Regions from separate parts of the Micromonospora sonneratiae genome, predicted to be linked through region 1. Evidence: riboswitches for the same ligand, from Rfam matches in the RefSeq annotation. Region 1 holds a riboswitch; the other holds the start of a gene.
What was found. A riboswitch is a leader RNA that binds a small molecule or an ion and turns the genes downstream of it on or off. The one in region 1 is predicted to bind thiamine pyrophosphate.
Positions count from the first base shown of each region.

Region 2: linked by a shared signal. The riboswitch ahead of thiE (thiamine phosphate synthase) and the one ahead of ACFQ4H_RS17620 (ECF transporter S component) in region 1 are both predicted to bind thiamine pyrophosphate.

Region 1 covers NZ_JBHTMP010000025.1:64,083-71,877, forward strand. The annotation lists gene ACFQ4H_RS17615 (ABC transporter ATP-binding protein) at 1-1,239, opposite strand, end outside; gene ACFQ4H_RS17620 (ECF transporter S component) at 1,328-1,918, opposite strand; TPP riboswitch at 1,996-2,101, opposite strand; gene ACFQ4H_RS17625 (permease) at 2,278-3,435, shown strand; gene ACFQ4H_RS17630 (TIGR03943 family putative permease subunit) at 3,551-4,312, shown strand; gene ACFQ4H_RS17635 (VOC family protein) at 4,435-4,830, opposite strand; gene ACFQ4H_RS17640 (hypothetical protein) at 5,151-5,294, shown strand; gene ACFQ4H_RS17645 (P1 family peptidase) at 5,318-6,361, shown strand; gene ACFQ4H_RS17650 (sugar isomerase domain-containing protein) at 6,533-7,282, shown strand; gene ACFQ4H_RS17655 (DUF6328 family protein) at 7,402-7,795, shown strand, end outside.
Region 2 covers NZ_JBHTMP010000040.1:45,139-52,933, reverse strand. The annotation lists gene ACFQ4H_RS23360 (thiazole synthase) at 1-279, opposite strand, end outside; gene thiS (sulfur carrier protein ThiS) at 285-488, opposite strand; gene thiO (glycine oxidase ThiO) at 503-1,705, opposite strand; gene thiE (thiamine phosphate synthase) at 1,699-2,325, opposite strand; TPP riboswitch at 2,320-2,427, opposite strand; gene ACFQ4H_RS23340 (aldo/keto reductase) at 2,591-3,535, opposite strand; gene ACFQ4H_RS23335 (ABC-F family ATP-binding cassette domain-containing protein) at 3,653-5,329, opposite strand; gene ACFQ4H_RS23330 (class I SAM-dependent methyltransferase) at 5,444-6,049, opposite strand; gene ACFQ4H_RS23325 (formylglycine-generating enzyme family protein) at 6,199-6,852, opposite strand; gene truA (tRNA pseudouridine(38-40) synthase TruA) at 6,863-7,795, opposite strand, start outside.

The DNA.
Region 1 (7,795 bases):
CCGATCCAGGCGTAGCCGGACCAGCAGATCGTCCACGATGGACTTCACCGCGTCCGGTGGTTGACCGGTCCGGCGTGGTCCCAGGGCCAGCTCGTCGAAGACCGTGGTGGCGACGAACTGGTGCTCCGGATCCTGGAAGACCGACCCGATCCGTCGGGTCAACACCGGTGCCCGCCAGCGGTGTGGCGCGGTACCCTCCCGTCCGGTCCGTGCCGGGCTGCCCGACTGACCGACCAGTGCCGGACCGGCCACCACCCGTCCGGTACCCGGTTTGAGTAGTCCGCCGAGCAGCAGGGCCAGGGTGGACTTGCCCACCCCGTTGGGCCCGAGTACGGCCAGCGCCTCGCCGGCGCGTACGTCGAGATCGGTCGCGCCCAGCCGGGGAGGCAGGCCGAGCCGTTCGGCGGTGAGCAGCACCTCCCCGGGGGTGGCTGCCGCCGCTCGGGGCGGCACCGCCCGACCGGGAACCCAGACTCCCGCCTCGGCCAGGGCCTCGCCGTGTACGGCGAAGACCGCCTCCGGTGGGCCGTCGGCGCGTACGCCCCCGCCCGGTTCCAGCACCACCACCCGGTCCACCAGCGGTAGCGCCTCGGCGACCCGGTGTTCGACCAGGACCAGGGTGGTGTTCCGGTCCATGGCAGCGTTCCGGTCCAGGGTGGTGTTCCGGTCCATGGCGACGTTCCCGTCCAGGGCGGCGGCCAGCGCCCCACGGACCAGGTCGGCCCCGGCCGGGTCGAGGTTGGCGGTGGGCTCGTCGAGCAGCAGCAGACCGGGACGCAGGGCCAGCACCCCGGCCAGTGCCAACCGCTGCTGCTCGCCGCCGGACAGCGCCGCCGTGGGACGGTCCCGGTGGTACGGGAAGCCGACCCGCCTTAGCGCCTCCTCCACCCGGGGCCAGATCTCGTCGGCCGGCACTCCCCGGTTCTCCAGCCCGAACGCGACGTCGTCCCCGGACCGGGCCATCACCAGTTGGGTGACCGGATCCTGGAAGACGATGCCGACCCGTTCCCGGGCCTTGCGCGGGTCCAAGCCGTCGATCTCGACCGTGCCGGCCTGTTCACCGGAGTCCTCCGCCAGCAGGCCGGCGAGCGCGGCCAGCAGGGTGCTCTTGCCGGCACCCGACGGGCCGAGCAGCAGCACCCGCTCGCCGTGCTCGATCCGCAGGTCGACGTCACGTACCGCCCAGGCCTTCCGACCGGCGTGCCGCCACCCGAACCCGCGCAACTCGACCACACTCATGCCTGTCCCTCCGCGTTGATCATGAAGTTATCGTCGGAATATCGGCGTTTTCCGGGTGATAACTTCATGATCAACCGGGATGGGTGGGCTAGATGGCGGTGCGTTCGCGGCCGGCGGGGAACCGGTCCAGCACCCCGGTCCCGGCCAGCGCCCGGGTCAGGGCCCAGCCGCCGATGCCGGCCACCAGGGCGGCGCTGACGATCGTGGCGAGGGCGTACGGAATCCGGTACGACCAGAGCGCGTACTCGGTGTTCCACACGAAGAAGTCGAACAGCGATGCGCTTAGCCCGGTCATCGCCCCGGCCAGCATGGCCGACGGCAGCTTGAACGAGCGGTAGCGCAGGGCGGCGAACGCCAGTTCGGCACCGAGGCCCTGGACCAGGCCCTGCGGAATGACCGTGCCACTCCACTGGGTGCCGAGCAGGGCGGAGACGATGGCGGCCACGGTCTCGGTGTACAGCGCCGCACCGGGCTTACGGATGATCAGCCCACCCAGCACCGCCGGCACCAACCAGATGCCGTAGAGCAGGGACTGTGCCGGTGGGAAGAAGGCGAACGCGGCATCGGTGGCGCTCCAGACGTAACCCCACGCCCAGAAGACGACGCCGAAGGCGACGGCGATGACCGATGCGACGACGACGTCGACCGTACGCCATCGGTGGTTGTCAGGCTGACTCATGATGTTGCCTCCCAGTCCCTTGAACGAACCAGGAGAAGACGCACGCCGCCATCCGGTGGGCCCGGACTGCGGCGCGGCTGGAGGTTCGACCGAACTCCCTGCGCTGGCATTACCCAGATCAGGTTCGAGGGTCTGCGGGTGTGACCCGCACTCTCAGCGCTGTGCGCTCCCCTGTCGGATGTGAAGTTGTTCCGCAGACGCTAGCACCAACCAGCCGAAGGGCACAGGGGCTCGGCTGGCCGGTGTGGTGGTGCCCACCCCGGTTCGGGTTAGGGTGAGCTGGCCGCCGCCACTAAGCAGAGGTCCACGCGAAACGTCGAGGGCCCACGCGGAACGTCGAGCGAAGGGACGAAACTGTTGTGACGGCCCCCGACCGTGCGGCCCCCGGTCGCACCCGGACGGGTGACGAGATCGACTGGACGATCCCGCCCGCTGGCACCTCCACAGAATCGACACCCGGCGTCCGGCCGGTTCGCGACGCTCCCGCAGCATCCACACCCGGCGGCGGGCCGGTTCGCGACACCCCCGACCCGGGGACACCTCGTCGTCGGCGGTCCGGCCGTGGTTGGGAGGACCGTTCGGTCGAGGTACTGGCGGCACTGCTGATCCTGCTGGTGATCTTCCGGGGACCACTGGGCAGCGCCATCTCCGATCCCCGGCTACAGACCTGGACCACGGTGTTTGTGTCCGTGATGGTGCAGGCCGTGCCGTTTCTCGTCTTCGGTGTCGTGCTCTCCGCCGTAATCGCGGTCTTCGTGCCCCGGTCCTTCTGGGCCCGGGCGTTGCCGCGTCACCCCGCGCTGGCCGTACCGGTGGCCAGCTGCGCCGGAGTCGTGCTGCCCGGCTGCGAGTGCGGATCGGTGCCGATCGCCGGATCGCTCATCCGCCGGGGCGTCACCCCGGCCGCCGCGCTGGCGTTCCTGCTGGCCGCCCCGGCGATCAACCCGATCGTGCTGGCCGCCACCGCGGTCGCCTTCCCGAACGATCCGGAGCTGGTCGCCGCCCGGGCCGGGGCCAGCCTGATCGTCGCCATGATTATGGGGTGGCTCTGGCTGCGACTCGGCCGCGCCGACTGGATCCGGCTGCCGTACCGGCCCGAACTCGACGGGCAGTCGAAGGGGCGGGCGTTCTGGGCCGCCGTACGACACGACGTCGTACACGCGGGAGGCTTTCTCGTCCTCGGCGCGATGGCCGCCGCCAGCATCAACGTGCTGGTGCCCGAGCGGTGGTTGCAGACGTTGGCCGACAACCCGGTGCTGTCGGTGCTGGCATTGGCCGTACTGGCGGTGCTGCTGTCGATCTGTTCCGAGGCGGATGCCTTCGTGGCCGCGTCGCTGTCGCAGTTCTCGTTGACCGCGCGGTTGACGTTCCTGGTCGTCGGGCCGATGGTCGATCTCAAGCTGATCTCCATGCAGGCCGGCGTCTTCGGGCGTCGGTTTGCCTTCCGGTTCGCGCCGACGACCTTCGTCGTCGCGGTCGGAGTCTCCGTCGGGGTGGGAGCACTGTTTCTGTCATGAGTGACCGCGGTGAGCACGTCATGAGCGACAGCGGTGAGCACGTCATGAGCGACCGCGGTGAGCGCCTCGTTAGCGACAGTGGTGGGTGCGTCATGAGCGAAGTGGTGGGTGCGGCGTGAACCGGCAGGCCCAGGCGGTCGTACTGCTGCTGCTCGGTGGCGCGGTGCTCAAGGCCAGCGTCACCGACATCTACCTGCGCTACGTCAAGGAGGGGCTGCGTCCGTTCCTGATCGCCGCCGGGATCCTGCTGGTGGTCGCCGCGGTGATGACCCTGGTGTACGACCTGCGGCAGCCCGTGTCGACCGCCACCGGAGATCCGGAAGGTGACGGACAAGAGCACGACCATGGACACGACCACGGACACGGGGGTAAGGGGCACCACGAGCCCCGGGTCGGTTGGCTGCTCATCCTGCCGGTGCTCGGGCTGTTGCTGATCACCCCGCCGGCCCTCGGGTCGTACGCCGTCGGGCAGGCCGGCACCGCCCTGTCCCGCCAGGAGATGTCGGACTATCCGCCGCTGCCGGAAGGTGACCCGGTGAAGATCAGCGTGCTCGACTACGCGTCGCGGGCGCTGTTCGAGAAGGGGGCGTCGATCGGTGACCGCCGGGTACGGATCACCGGCTTCATCGCCAGTGGGCCCGGTGGTGAGCCGATCCTGGCCCGGATGATCCTCTCCTGTTGCGCCGCCGACGGCCGCCCGATCAAACTCGGGATGGCCGGTGATCCGCCGACCGGACTGGCTGCGGACACCTGGGTGGAGGTGGTCGGGCGCTACGTCGACCGGACCGGTACCGACCCGGTCAACGGCGAGGACATCCCGTACATCCAGGTCGAGTCGTGGCAGCAGGTCGACGCCCCGAAGAACCCGTACGAGTAGGGTCGACGCCGCGTAGCGGAGTGGCTAAGCGGTAGCGCTGCCTGCGATCAGCGCCGGGACGTTATCGAGGCTCCTCGCCAACGTGACGGTCGCGGTGTGAACGAGAGTGGTCCGCCGGTGGCCTACTGCTGTGGTGCCAGGGTGCGTAGGACGCAGAACTCGTTGCCTTCGGGGTCTGCCATGACCGTCCAGTTCCGGTCTGGGCCCTGACCCACATCCGTCTTGGTGGCACCGAGGCCGAGCAGTCTGGTCACCTCGTCTTCGGTGCTGCCGTCGATCGGGCTGACGTCGAGGTGCAGCCGGTTCTTCACGGTCCTGTCCTCAGGTACCTGAATGAACAGCAGGGTGGGCGGCATCTGGCGGGCCCGAACATCCTCAACGGTCGGCACCCAGGATCCGATCTCGACCTTGCCCTCGCTCCGGTCGATCACCTTGAAGTCCAGGACCTCGCACCAGAAGGCCGCGAGCCTCTCCGGATCATGGCAATCGACGACCAACTCGGTAAACCTGCTTGTCATGGTCTTCCCCGATAAGTGCGGAAAGGACTCAGATTAGCGGCGTGCCGCCCGTTCGACCGCTTGGGGATTTTCCGGGCCGGCTGGTGTCGGCCCTTCGCTGGACCCGGTCCAGACTTCAGCCGGCGGGTCTACTTCTGACGACCGGGGCCAGCCGACCGCCGAGCGGCTTGCTCAGCTCAGCACCGTACCCCGGTGATCTCAGCACCGGTGCAGACCGACGCTGGCGTACGGCGGCGGTGGTGTCGGACCGTCCCCAACGAGGGCCGGGCTGGCCGAGGCCTGCTACTGGCGTCAGGTCTGGTGATCGTCCTGGAGCCGCGATGTTCATCGCCCACGGGCACGACCAGTACCGGGTGGACCGGGACGGTTGGCCGCGCCGTACGGTCGACGGCAGCCGGGCGGCCCACCGGGAACACGCGATGGCCACCTCCGAGGACGCTCCGGTGATCCGCACCGCTGCCTGAAGCCGACACCCGACAGGAGTTTGATGGACCAGCTCAGCCGCCGCGCCCGCGACCTCGGGATCGTCGTCGGGCCACTGCCCACCGGACGACACAACGCGATCACCGACGTCCCCGGGATCCTGGTCGGGCACACCACCATCGACGATGGTGCCGACCTGCACACCGGTGTCACCGCCGTCGTGCCGAGCCAACTTGGCCCCGGACGGTGGACCCTGCCGGCCGCCGTGTACACCGGCAACGGCTACGGGAAACTCGTCGGATCGACCCAGGTCGACGAACTCGGCGTACTGGAGTCTCCGATCGTCCTGACCGCCACGTTGTCCGTGTTCCGGGCCGCTGACGCGCTGCTGGGATACCTGATGGACCGCCGGCCGGCCGGCCTGTCGTTCAACCCGCTGGTCGGCGAGACCAACGATGGTCACCTCTCGGACATCCGTCGTCGTCCGGTCACCGAGGAACACGTGCTGTCCGCCATCGCCGGGGCAGCCGGCGGACCACCGGCGCAGGGGTGCGTCGGGGCCGGCACCGGCACCACGGCGCTCGGCTACAAGGCCGGCATCGGCACCTCGTCCAGGACGGTACGGACCGGCGACATCCCGGCGACGGTCGGTGCCCTCGTCCAGTCCAACTTCGGCGGGGTGCTGACCGCGCTCGGCGTCCCGCTGCCCGCCGACGAACTGGTCCCGGACACCGATCGGACCGAGCCGTCCGGCAACTCGTGCATGATCGTGGTGGCCACCGACGTGCCCCTGGACGCCCGGCAGCTCGGCCGGGTCGCCCGGCGGGCGGTCTTTGCGATGGGCCGGGTCGGGGCCTCCTACAGCAACGGCAGCGGCGACTATGCGATCGCGTTCAGCACGGCACGCCCGGACCAGCCGGCGATCCCCGACGGGGAGATCGACCCGGTCTTCGCCGCCGTCCTGGACTCGGTCGAGGAGGCACTGCTCAACTCGCTGTTCACCGCCGTCACCACCACCGGTGTGGGCGGTCGTACCAGTCACGCCGTTCCGCACGAAGCGGTGATCCAGCGGTTGTCCGCAGCCGGCCGCCTCGCGCCGCGAGCCTGACCACTGGCGGCGGACCATGGCCCCCGGCCAGATCCAGGAATCCGCTGCCAGGTGATCGGACCGGGGTGCGCTGGTCGGTGTCGCGGGTGCTCGTGTATGACGGATCTCGTCATCCCGTGGCCTCGGTGACGGGGCCGGGAAACAGCAGTACGAGTAGAGGTCGGAGGACGCATGACACTCAGCGCCGAGGGCTACCTTTCGGTCGTCACCGAGACGATGACCCGGGTCGCGACCGAGCAGCGGGACGCGGTACGCCAGGCCGCCGACCTGATCACCGCCACGTTGCGGGCCGATGGCGTGATCCACGCGTTCGGCACCGGACACTCCGAGGCGCTGGCGATGGAGATCGCCGGCCGGGCCGGGGGACTGGTCCCGACCAACCGGATCGCCCTGCGGGACGTGGTGCTCTACGGCGGCGAGCCGGCCAGCATCCTCGGCCCGACCCTGGAACGGGACCCGGCTGCCGTCAAGCGCCTCTACGAGCTGGCACCGGTGGCACCGCAGGACATCTTCGTGGTGGCCTCCAACTCCGGAGTCAACGGGTCGATCGTGGAGTTCGCCCTGCTGGTGAAGGAACGCGGCCACCGGCTGATCGCGATCACCTCCCGGGACCACTCGGCACGGGTCGACTCCCGGCACCCGTCCGGCCGCAAACTCTCCGAACTCGCCGACGTGGTGCTGGACAATGGGGCTCCGTACGGTGATGCGACCCTGCCCCTGCCCGGCGGCGGCGCGGTGGGTGCGGTGTCGTCGATCACCGCCGCTCTGCTGGCCCAGCAGATCGTGGTGGAGGTGGTGGCCCGGTTGGTCGACGCGGGGGAGACGCCCCCGGTCTACCTGTCGGCCAACATCCCGGCCGGCGACGCCCACAACAACGCGCTCGAAGCCCAGTACGCGGGCCGGATCCGGCGCGGCGCCTGAGTCGATCGACCGTCGCGTGCCGGTCGGTCGGCACCCACGTTTTACCGGTGGGCCGGGCGGGCAAACACGGCCCAGGCGGACCTGCGCCGCCCGAGCCGACCGGGAAGTGGAGGGGCAGCGTGTCCACGGAGACCGACCGGCAGCGGTGGCAGCGCAACTTCGCCGACCTGCTCCAGGAACTGCGGGTGGCGCAGACGGGTGTGCAGATCCTCTTCGCGTTCCTGCTGACGCTGCCGTTCAGCAGCGGGTTCGACAAGACGACGACCTTCCAGAAGGAGGTGTACGTCGTCGCGCTGCTGGCCGCAGCTGCCGCCACCGCACTGATCATCTCGCCGGTTGCCTTCCATCGGGCGCTGTTCCGGCAGGGACGTAAACCGGAGCTGGTCCGGTACGCACATCGCATGGCGACCGGTGGACTGACCTTCATGCTGGTGGCGATGGTCAGCTCGGTGCTGCTGGTTACCGACTTCGTGCTGCCCCGGCCGTTGGCGTTCGTACTCAGCGCGGTGACCG
Region 2 (7,795 bases), on a different contig from region 1:
GGTGTAGCAACCGGCGGTGTTCGGCAGCAGCCGTACGCCACAGCGGTCCAGCACCTCCAGCAGACCGCCGCGCATCGTGGCGGCCGTGTCGATCCGGCGTAGCGCCACGGTGACCAGCCCGGTGCCGGAGGCCCGGATCGCGGCTTCCAGCGCGTGCAGGCTGGCGGCGCCACCGGTGCCGAGAATGAGTCGGGAGCCGAAGATCTCCCCGCCGATGGTGAGCCCACCGGCATCCCCGGTCACCTGACCGACCGGTGCCCCACCCGACGAACCGTCCATCCCGGTCACCCGCCCTGGGCCGCGGTGAGCACCTCGACCCGGTCCCCGTCGCGCAGGACCGTGGTCGACCAGCCGGCCCTGGGCACCACCTCACCGTTCACCGCGACCGCCACGCCCCGGGTCTGTGCCGTCGACCCGGTCACCAGCTCCACCACGGTCGCGGGTTCGGGCAGTTCCCGTCGTTCCCCGTTCACTGTCACTTCCGCCACGTCCACGCCTCCTGTCAGTCGGTGACGAACCGGTCCGGCGTGAACGGCACCATCGCCGGATCCGGTACGCCGGTCGAGAGCAGATCGGCGACCAGGTCGGCGGTCACCGGGGTGAGCAGGATGCCGTGCCGGTAGTGGCCGGTCGCCACGATCACCTCCGGCCGGTCCGGCAACCGGCCGATGATCGGTGCGTTGTCCGGCGTACCGGGCCGCATCCCGACCTGCGCCTCCACCAGCTCGTACTCGGCGATCTCCGGCATCAGATCGGCGGCGGCCCGGAGCAGCCGGAGCACCGCCCCGGCGGTGACCGCGTCATCGACACGTTCCTCGACCGTCGCGCCGACCACCACCTCACCGTCGGTACGCGGCACGAGATAGACCGTCCAGCCGTCGACGTATCCCCGGACGACGTGCCGGAAGCCCGGCGCGGCACCACCGGGTGCCCGCAGCCGCAGGATCTGGCCCTTCACCGGCCGGACCGGCAGGCCGGTCAGCGCAGCGGCACCACAGCCGGCGGCCACCACCACGGTCGGTGCGTCCACTGCGGACAGGTCGGTGACGGTGTCCCGGATGAACGCCACCCCGGCGCGGTCGGCCGCGACGCGCAGCGCGGCAACCAACCGACGCGGGTCGATCTGGTGGTCACCGGGCGCATGCGCGCCGCCGCGTACACCGGGCGCCAACAGCGGCTCGTAGGCCCGCAGCTGCGCCGGTCGCAGCGGGGTGATCGGCAGTCCGAGATCCTGCTGGTACGACCACAGTCGCCGCGCCTCGGCCACGTCGTCGCTGGTGAGCCCCACGACCAGGGTGCCCTCGGTACGGTAGCCGAGGTCCAGTCCGGACACCTCGGAAAGCTCGGCTGCGAACGCGGGCCACCGCCGGGCCGACTCGGTCAACAGCCGGGTCAGCGCCTCCTCGCCGAAGTACGCCTCGGCGACCGGGGCCAGCATGCCAGCCGCGACCTGGTACGCCCCGCGACCCGCAGCGAACACAGCTCCCGCCACCTCGTCCGCCCCACCGCCCGAGGCAAGCGCTCCGCCCGCCACCCCGTCCGCCCCACCGACGCCCGGGTCCGGGTCGTACACGGCCACCCGCCTGCCCCGTACCGCGCACCGCCAGGCGACCGCCAGGCCGATCGGCCCACCGCCAACCACCGCCACGTCTGCGCGGAAGGGCTCCCGGTCGGATTCTGCGGTGAAGGGGGCCCTTCCTAACACGAAAGGGCTCCGACCAGCGCGGCGGTCGCGCGAGCCGGATCAGCAGCGGTGGAGACCGCACCCACGACCGCCACGCCGTACGCGCCAGCGGCCAACAGTTCGGGCACCCGGGCCGGGGTGACACCGCCGATCGCGATGACCGGCACGGCCACCGCCCCGGTCACGTCCCGGATGCCGGCCGGCCCGATCGGAGCCGGCAGCCCGTCCTTCGTCGTGGTGGCGTAACACGGGCCGACACCGAGATAGCTGGCACCCGCCGAGACCGCTTCCGCAGCGGTCGCCGGGGTGCGAGCGGTGACGCCGAGCACGGCGGTCGGGCCCAGCACCCGCCGCGCGGCGGCCACCGGAAGGTCGGAGTCGCCGACGTGTCCGCCCGCAGCGCCCACCGCCAGCGCGACGTGCAGCCGGTCGTTGACCAGGCAGGTCGCCCCGGCCTCGGCGCACAGGTCCATGACCCGTACGGCCAGGTCGTAGGTTTCCCGGTCGCTGGCCGAGTCGGCCACCCGGACCTGTACGACCAGGTCCGGCCCGGCCACCGAGAGCGCGGCCCGGGTAACGGCCAACGGGTCACACCCGGGTCGGGTGTCGGTAATGAGATGCAGTCGTCCCAGGGACAGCACGGCAACACTCCTCCCTGCGCCGGCATTACCCGGATCAGGTTCGACGGTCGGGGGCTGCAGCCCCCCTCTCAGCCCGGTACACCGGGCTCCCGTGGGTCACTTCTTCGCCGAGGCTACGTCGTCGAGGAGGTCAAGTAAAGAAAGGTGACCTGACACACCAACCACGAAGGGCAACCGGACGCATCGATCGGTCAACATCCGATGTGCCCGGTTGCCCCGGCCAGCGCCTGCTCAGCGCAGGGAGATCAGTGATCTAGATCGAGGTTCAGAGCAGGGCGTTCAGCGCGGCGAGATCCTCGGCCGAGGGTTGCCAGCTTCCGGCTGCGGCGTTGGCCCGTACCTGGTCCGGTGTGGTGGCTCCGGCGATGACCGAGGTGACCGCCGGCTGGGCGGCCAGGCCGGCGATCGCCACGTGGAGCATGGTGAGGCCGCGCTCGGCCGCGTACGCCTCGATCGCCTCGATCGTGTCCCACGGCGCGTTGGCCAGCCGCTCGGCGTAACGGCCACCACCGGACAGCCGGCTGCCCTCCGGCGCCGCCGCACCACGCCTGTACTTGCCGGTGAGCAGCCCGTCCGCCAGCGGGAAGAACGGCAGCAGTCCCAGACCGAACTGCTGGCAGGCCGGAACCACCTCTGCGGTGACGTCCCGGTCGAGCAGGTTGTACTCGTTCTGCGCGCTGATGAACGGGGTGTATCCCCGGGTCCGGGCCACCCACGCCGCATCGGCGATCTGCCATCCGGCGAAGTTGGAGTTGCCGAGGTAGCGCACCTTGCCATCGCGGACCAGGTCGTCCAACGCGGACAGGGTCTCCTCGATCGGCGTACCCGGGTCGGGCTCGTGCATCTGGTAGAGATCGATGTAGTCGGTGCCGAGCCGGCGCAGCGACGCCTCCACCGCGCGGGCAACGTAGCGCCGGGCACCCCTGGCCCCGTGGTCCGGCCCGTTCATCCCGTGCATGTTCATGCCGAACTTCGTCGCCACCACCACGTCGTCACGTCGACCCCGCAGCGCGGCACCGAGCTGCTCCTCGGAACCGCCCTGGGGCTGGCCGTAGATGTCAGCGGTGTCGAAGAAGTTGATTCCCGCGTCGAGCGCGGCGTCGACGACGGCCCGGGTGCCGTCGAGGTCGAGTTTGCGGCCGAAGTTGTTGCAGCCGACCCCAACCACGGACACCACGAGTCCGGAGTTGCCGAGCCGGCGGTAGGTCATTTCACTCACTGATCAACCCTATGCCCATGTCGACTGTCGTGGCCTGACGACGGCCCGGTTGGCAGGCGTGGGTTGGGAAGGGACCCTTCCCACCCGGAAGGCGACAACAGGGCTTCCCTACACCCCCCAGACCGGTTCCGGGGTCTCCACCACCTCACCGTCGCCACGGAAGAGCACGAACCGGTCGAAGGACCGGGTGAACCACCGGTCGTGGGTGACGGCGATGACCGTGCCCTCGAAGGCCCGCAGCCCCTCCTCCAGTGACTCCGCCGAGGCCAGGTCCAGGTTGTCGGTGGGTTCGTCGAGCAACAGCAGCGTCGCCCCGGACAACTCCAACAGCAGTACGAGGAACCGGGCCTGCTGTCCACCGGAGAGCGACCCGAACCGCTGGTCGCCCTGGCCGCTCAACTCGTACCTGCTCAGCGCGGCCATGGCGGCGTGCCGGTCCATCCCGGCGCGGTGCTCGTCCCCCCGCCAGAGCACCTCGACCAGGGTCTTCTCCATCAACTCCGGCCGGTCGTGGGTCTGGGAGAAGTGACCAGGGCGGACCCGGGCGCCCAACCGGGCCACGCCGTCGTGCCGTACCGGGGTCAGGTCCAGACCACCGGCCAGCGGCACGTTCGCCGGATCAGGGTCGGTGCCGCCCCGGGCCAACAGCCGCAGGAAGTGGGACTTGCCCGTCCCGTTGGCACCGAGCACCGCCACCCGGTCGCCGTACCAGAGTTCCAGGTCGAACGGATAGGTCAACCCGTCCAGCTCCAGCTGCTCACACATCACCGCCCGTTTACCGGTACGGCCACCGGCCAGCCGCATCCGGATGTCCTGGTCCTTGGGCGGTAGCGGCGGCGGCCCGGCCTCCTCGAACTTGCGCAGCCGGGTCTGCGCCGACTGGTACCGCGAGGCCATGTCGGAGTTGTAGGCCGCCTTCTGCTTGTACATCAGCATCAGCTCACGCAGCTTCTGATGCTCCTCGTCCCAGCGCTTGCGCTGCTCTTCGAGCCGGCCGTGCCGGGCCACCCGGGCCTCGTGCCAGGTGGTGAAGCTGCCCGGATGGACCCAGGCGCTGCCCCCTTCCACCGCGACCACCCGGTCGGCGGTCTGGGCCAGCAGCTCCCGGTCGTGCGAGACGTAGAGGACGGACTTCTGCGACTCGCGCAGTCGGGCCTCCAACCACCGTTTCCCGGGTACGTCGAGGAAGTTGTCCGGTTCGTCGAGCAGCAGCACCTCGTCCGTGCCGCGCAGCAGCAACTCCAGCGCGAACCGCTTCTGCTGCCCACCGGAGAGGGTCCGCACCGGACGGTTCCGGGTCTGTTCCCAGGGCAGGTTGAGCACGATCGTCGACACCGTGTCGAAGAGCACCTCGGCGTCGTAGCCGCCGGCTTCCCCCCAGGCGGCCAGCGCATCCGCGTACGCCATCTGCGCCTTGCCCGCGGCGGAGCTGAACTTGCCGCGCACCTCGGCGGCGTGCAGGGCCGCCTCGGCGGTGGCCAGCCGCGCACCGGCCGACCGGAGCGCCGGGGCGGCCAGCGAAAGTGCCAGGTCCCGCAGCTCCGTCTCGTCACCGATCATGCCGATGAACTGCCGCATCACCCCAAGGCCGCCGCTGCGGGCGATCGCGCCGGTCTTGGTGGCCAGATCACCGGCCACCATCCGGAGCAGGGTCGTCTTGCCGGCCCCGTTTGGCCCGACCAGGGCGACCTTGGCTCCCTCGCCCACCCGGAACGACACATCGGCGAAGAGTTCCCGGCCATCTGGCAGCGTGTATCCCAGTCCGGCGACGTCTATGTACCCCACGACGGCATACTGCCTGACCCTGGCGGGTCGGGGCACCCGGGTTTTCTGTCCCGCCCTCGGGTCGGCGCCTGTCCCGCCCTCGGGTCGGCGCCTGTCCCACCCTCGGGTCGGTGCTCAGCGGGTCACCCGCAGCACCCGGTAGCCCTTCTGGCTGGCGTGTCGCTCCACCGTCCAGCCCTGTTCGACCAGCCACTGGGCCAACGAGTCGCCACCGAGGTGTCGGGCCACGACCAGCCAGGCCACCCCGCCCGGAGCCAGCCGGGGCAGCCACCGCAGCAGCATGGCGTGCAGTTCCTGCTTGCCGATCCGGATCGGCGGGTTGGACCAGATCTGCGCGAAGGTGACCTCCGCCGGCACCTCGTCCGGCGCGGCCACCCGTACCCGGTCCGCGACACCGACCCGGGCGGCGTTCTCGGCGGCGAGTTCCCGGGCCCGGGCGTTCACGTCGACCGCCCAGACCGTCGCGGAGGTCACCGAGGTCGCCAGGACACAGGTGATCGGACCGTAGCCGCAGCCCAGGTCGAGCAACGGCCCGTCCGCGTCGGGCTCGGGCAGTTCCGCCTTGCGCAGCAGTACGGCGGTGCCGGGGTCGAGCCGGTCCGCGGAGAAGACCCCGCCGGCCGTGGTCAACGTGTAGTCCTGACCGGCGGCCGAGAACTCGATGTCACGCCGGTGCGGGGCAGCTCCGGGCTGGGCGCTGAAATAGTGTTCGCCGGTCACGCCTGGCATTGTCGCGCACCCGTTCCGGTGCCTGCTCCGGTGCCCGGTCCGGTGCCTGTCCGGCCGGTCGACTGCCGGTCCCGGTCATCGCCGATGCAGGTCACGGGCGACCCCGCGAAGGTCACATCCACCGATGGATCAGTCACGGATCAGGACAAGAGGGAACGCGCGATGCGGAATCCCACGTCGTCGATCTGGAAGGTCGGATGGCTGCGACGCCGTACCGAGGCCCGGCAGCTCCAGTGCTCGTCACACCAACCACCGCCACGTAACACCCGGTAACTGCCGTAGACCTCGGCATCGTAGATGTCCCAGCACCACTCCCAGACGTTGCCGAGCATGTCGTACATGCCCCACTCGTTGGGCTGTTTGCCGCCCACGTCGTGGATCCGCTCCTGCGAGTTACCGCGATACCAGGCGATCTCGTCGAGCGGCCCGTACCGTGGACCGGCCGTACCGGCACGACAGGCATGCTCCCACTCGGCCTCGGTCGGTAACCGGTACCCGTCGGCGGTCGGATCCCACTCGATGCGTTCGACGTCCGCAGGGTGGCGGTACACGGGGGCCAACCCCTCTCGCCGGGACAGGGCGTTGCAGAACCAGACCGCGTCCAACCAGGAAACACCCTCGACGGGTAACCGGTCGCCGCGCGCGGTGCTCGGCCGCTCGCCGACAACCTGCGCGTACTGCGCCTGGGTGACCGGAAACATCGCAAGCTCGTACGGGGTCAGCTCGACCGACCAGTTTGTCTGCGTTCGCCGGTCCGACAACGTCACCTGCCCCGGCGGGACGGCGATCATCATCGGGCACCGGTCACTGCCGTGCCCCGACCCGCAGCCGCCGGGTCTGATCCGCCCGGCGGGCGTACTCGGCCGGGTCGTCCGGATAGCCCACCGCGACCAGGGTCAGGCCGTGGGCCGGTGCCACCGTCACCTCACTGGACCGCTCCCGCCGACTGAGCAGGCTCGCCGGCCACTGCACCGGACGTCGGCCGTCGCCGGCCACCAGCATCGCGCCGACCAGGCTACGCACCATCGACTGGCAGAACGCGTCGGCCTGCACCGTGGCCACCAGCACCCCGTCCGGGTCACGCCGCCAGTCCAGGCGGGTGATCTCCCGCAGCGTGGTCGCATGCTCCTTGCGGCGGCAGTACGCGGCGAAGTCGTGCTCACCGACCAGGCCGGCGGCTGCGCCGTTCAGCGCCGCCAGTTCCAGTGGACGTGGCCAGGCCAGGATCTCGTGCCGACGTAGCGGCTCCGTACCGTGCGGGGCGTCGGTGACCCGGTACTCGTACCGCCGGAAGGTGGCCGAGAAGCGCGCGTCGAAGTCGGCCGGCATCTCGGTCACGGCCCGGACCCGTACGTCGCCGGGCAACAGGCCGGCCAGCCGGCGCAGCAGGGACCCCTGCAACGTCTGCCAGGCGCTGGTCAGCAGGTCGACATGGCAGACCTGACCGGTGGCATGCACGCCGGCGTCCGTACGACCGGCCACGGTCAGCCCGGTCACCGCCGGCGGAACCGCCATCGGCTCCACCGCCGCCGGACCCGGTTCCATCGTCGCCGGGTCCAGTTCCGCTGCCGCCGGAACCGACTCCACTGCTGCCCGGCGGGCCGGGCCCGCAGCACCGAAGACCCGGTCCAGGGCCTCGGTCAGGACACCGGCGACGGTACGCCGCCCCGGCTGTACCGCCCAGCCGGAGAAGTCGGTGCCGTCGTAGGCGACGTCAAGTCGTACCCGGGTGTGTGT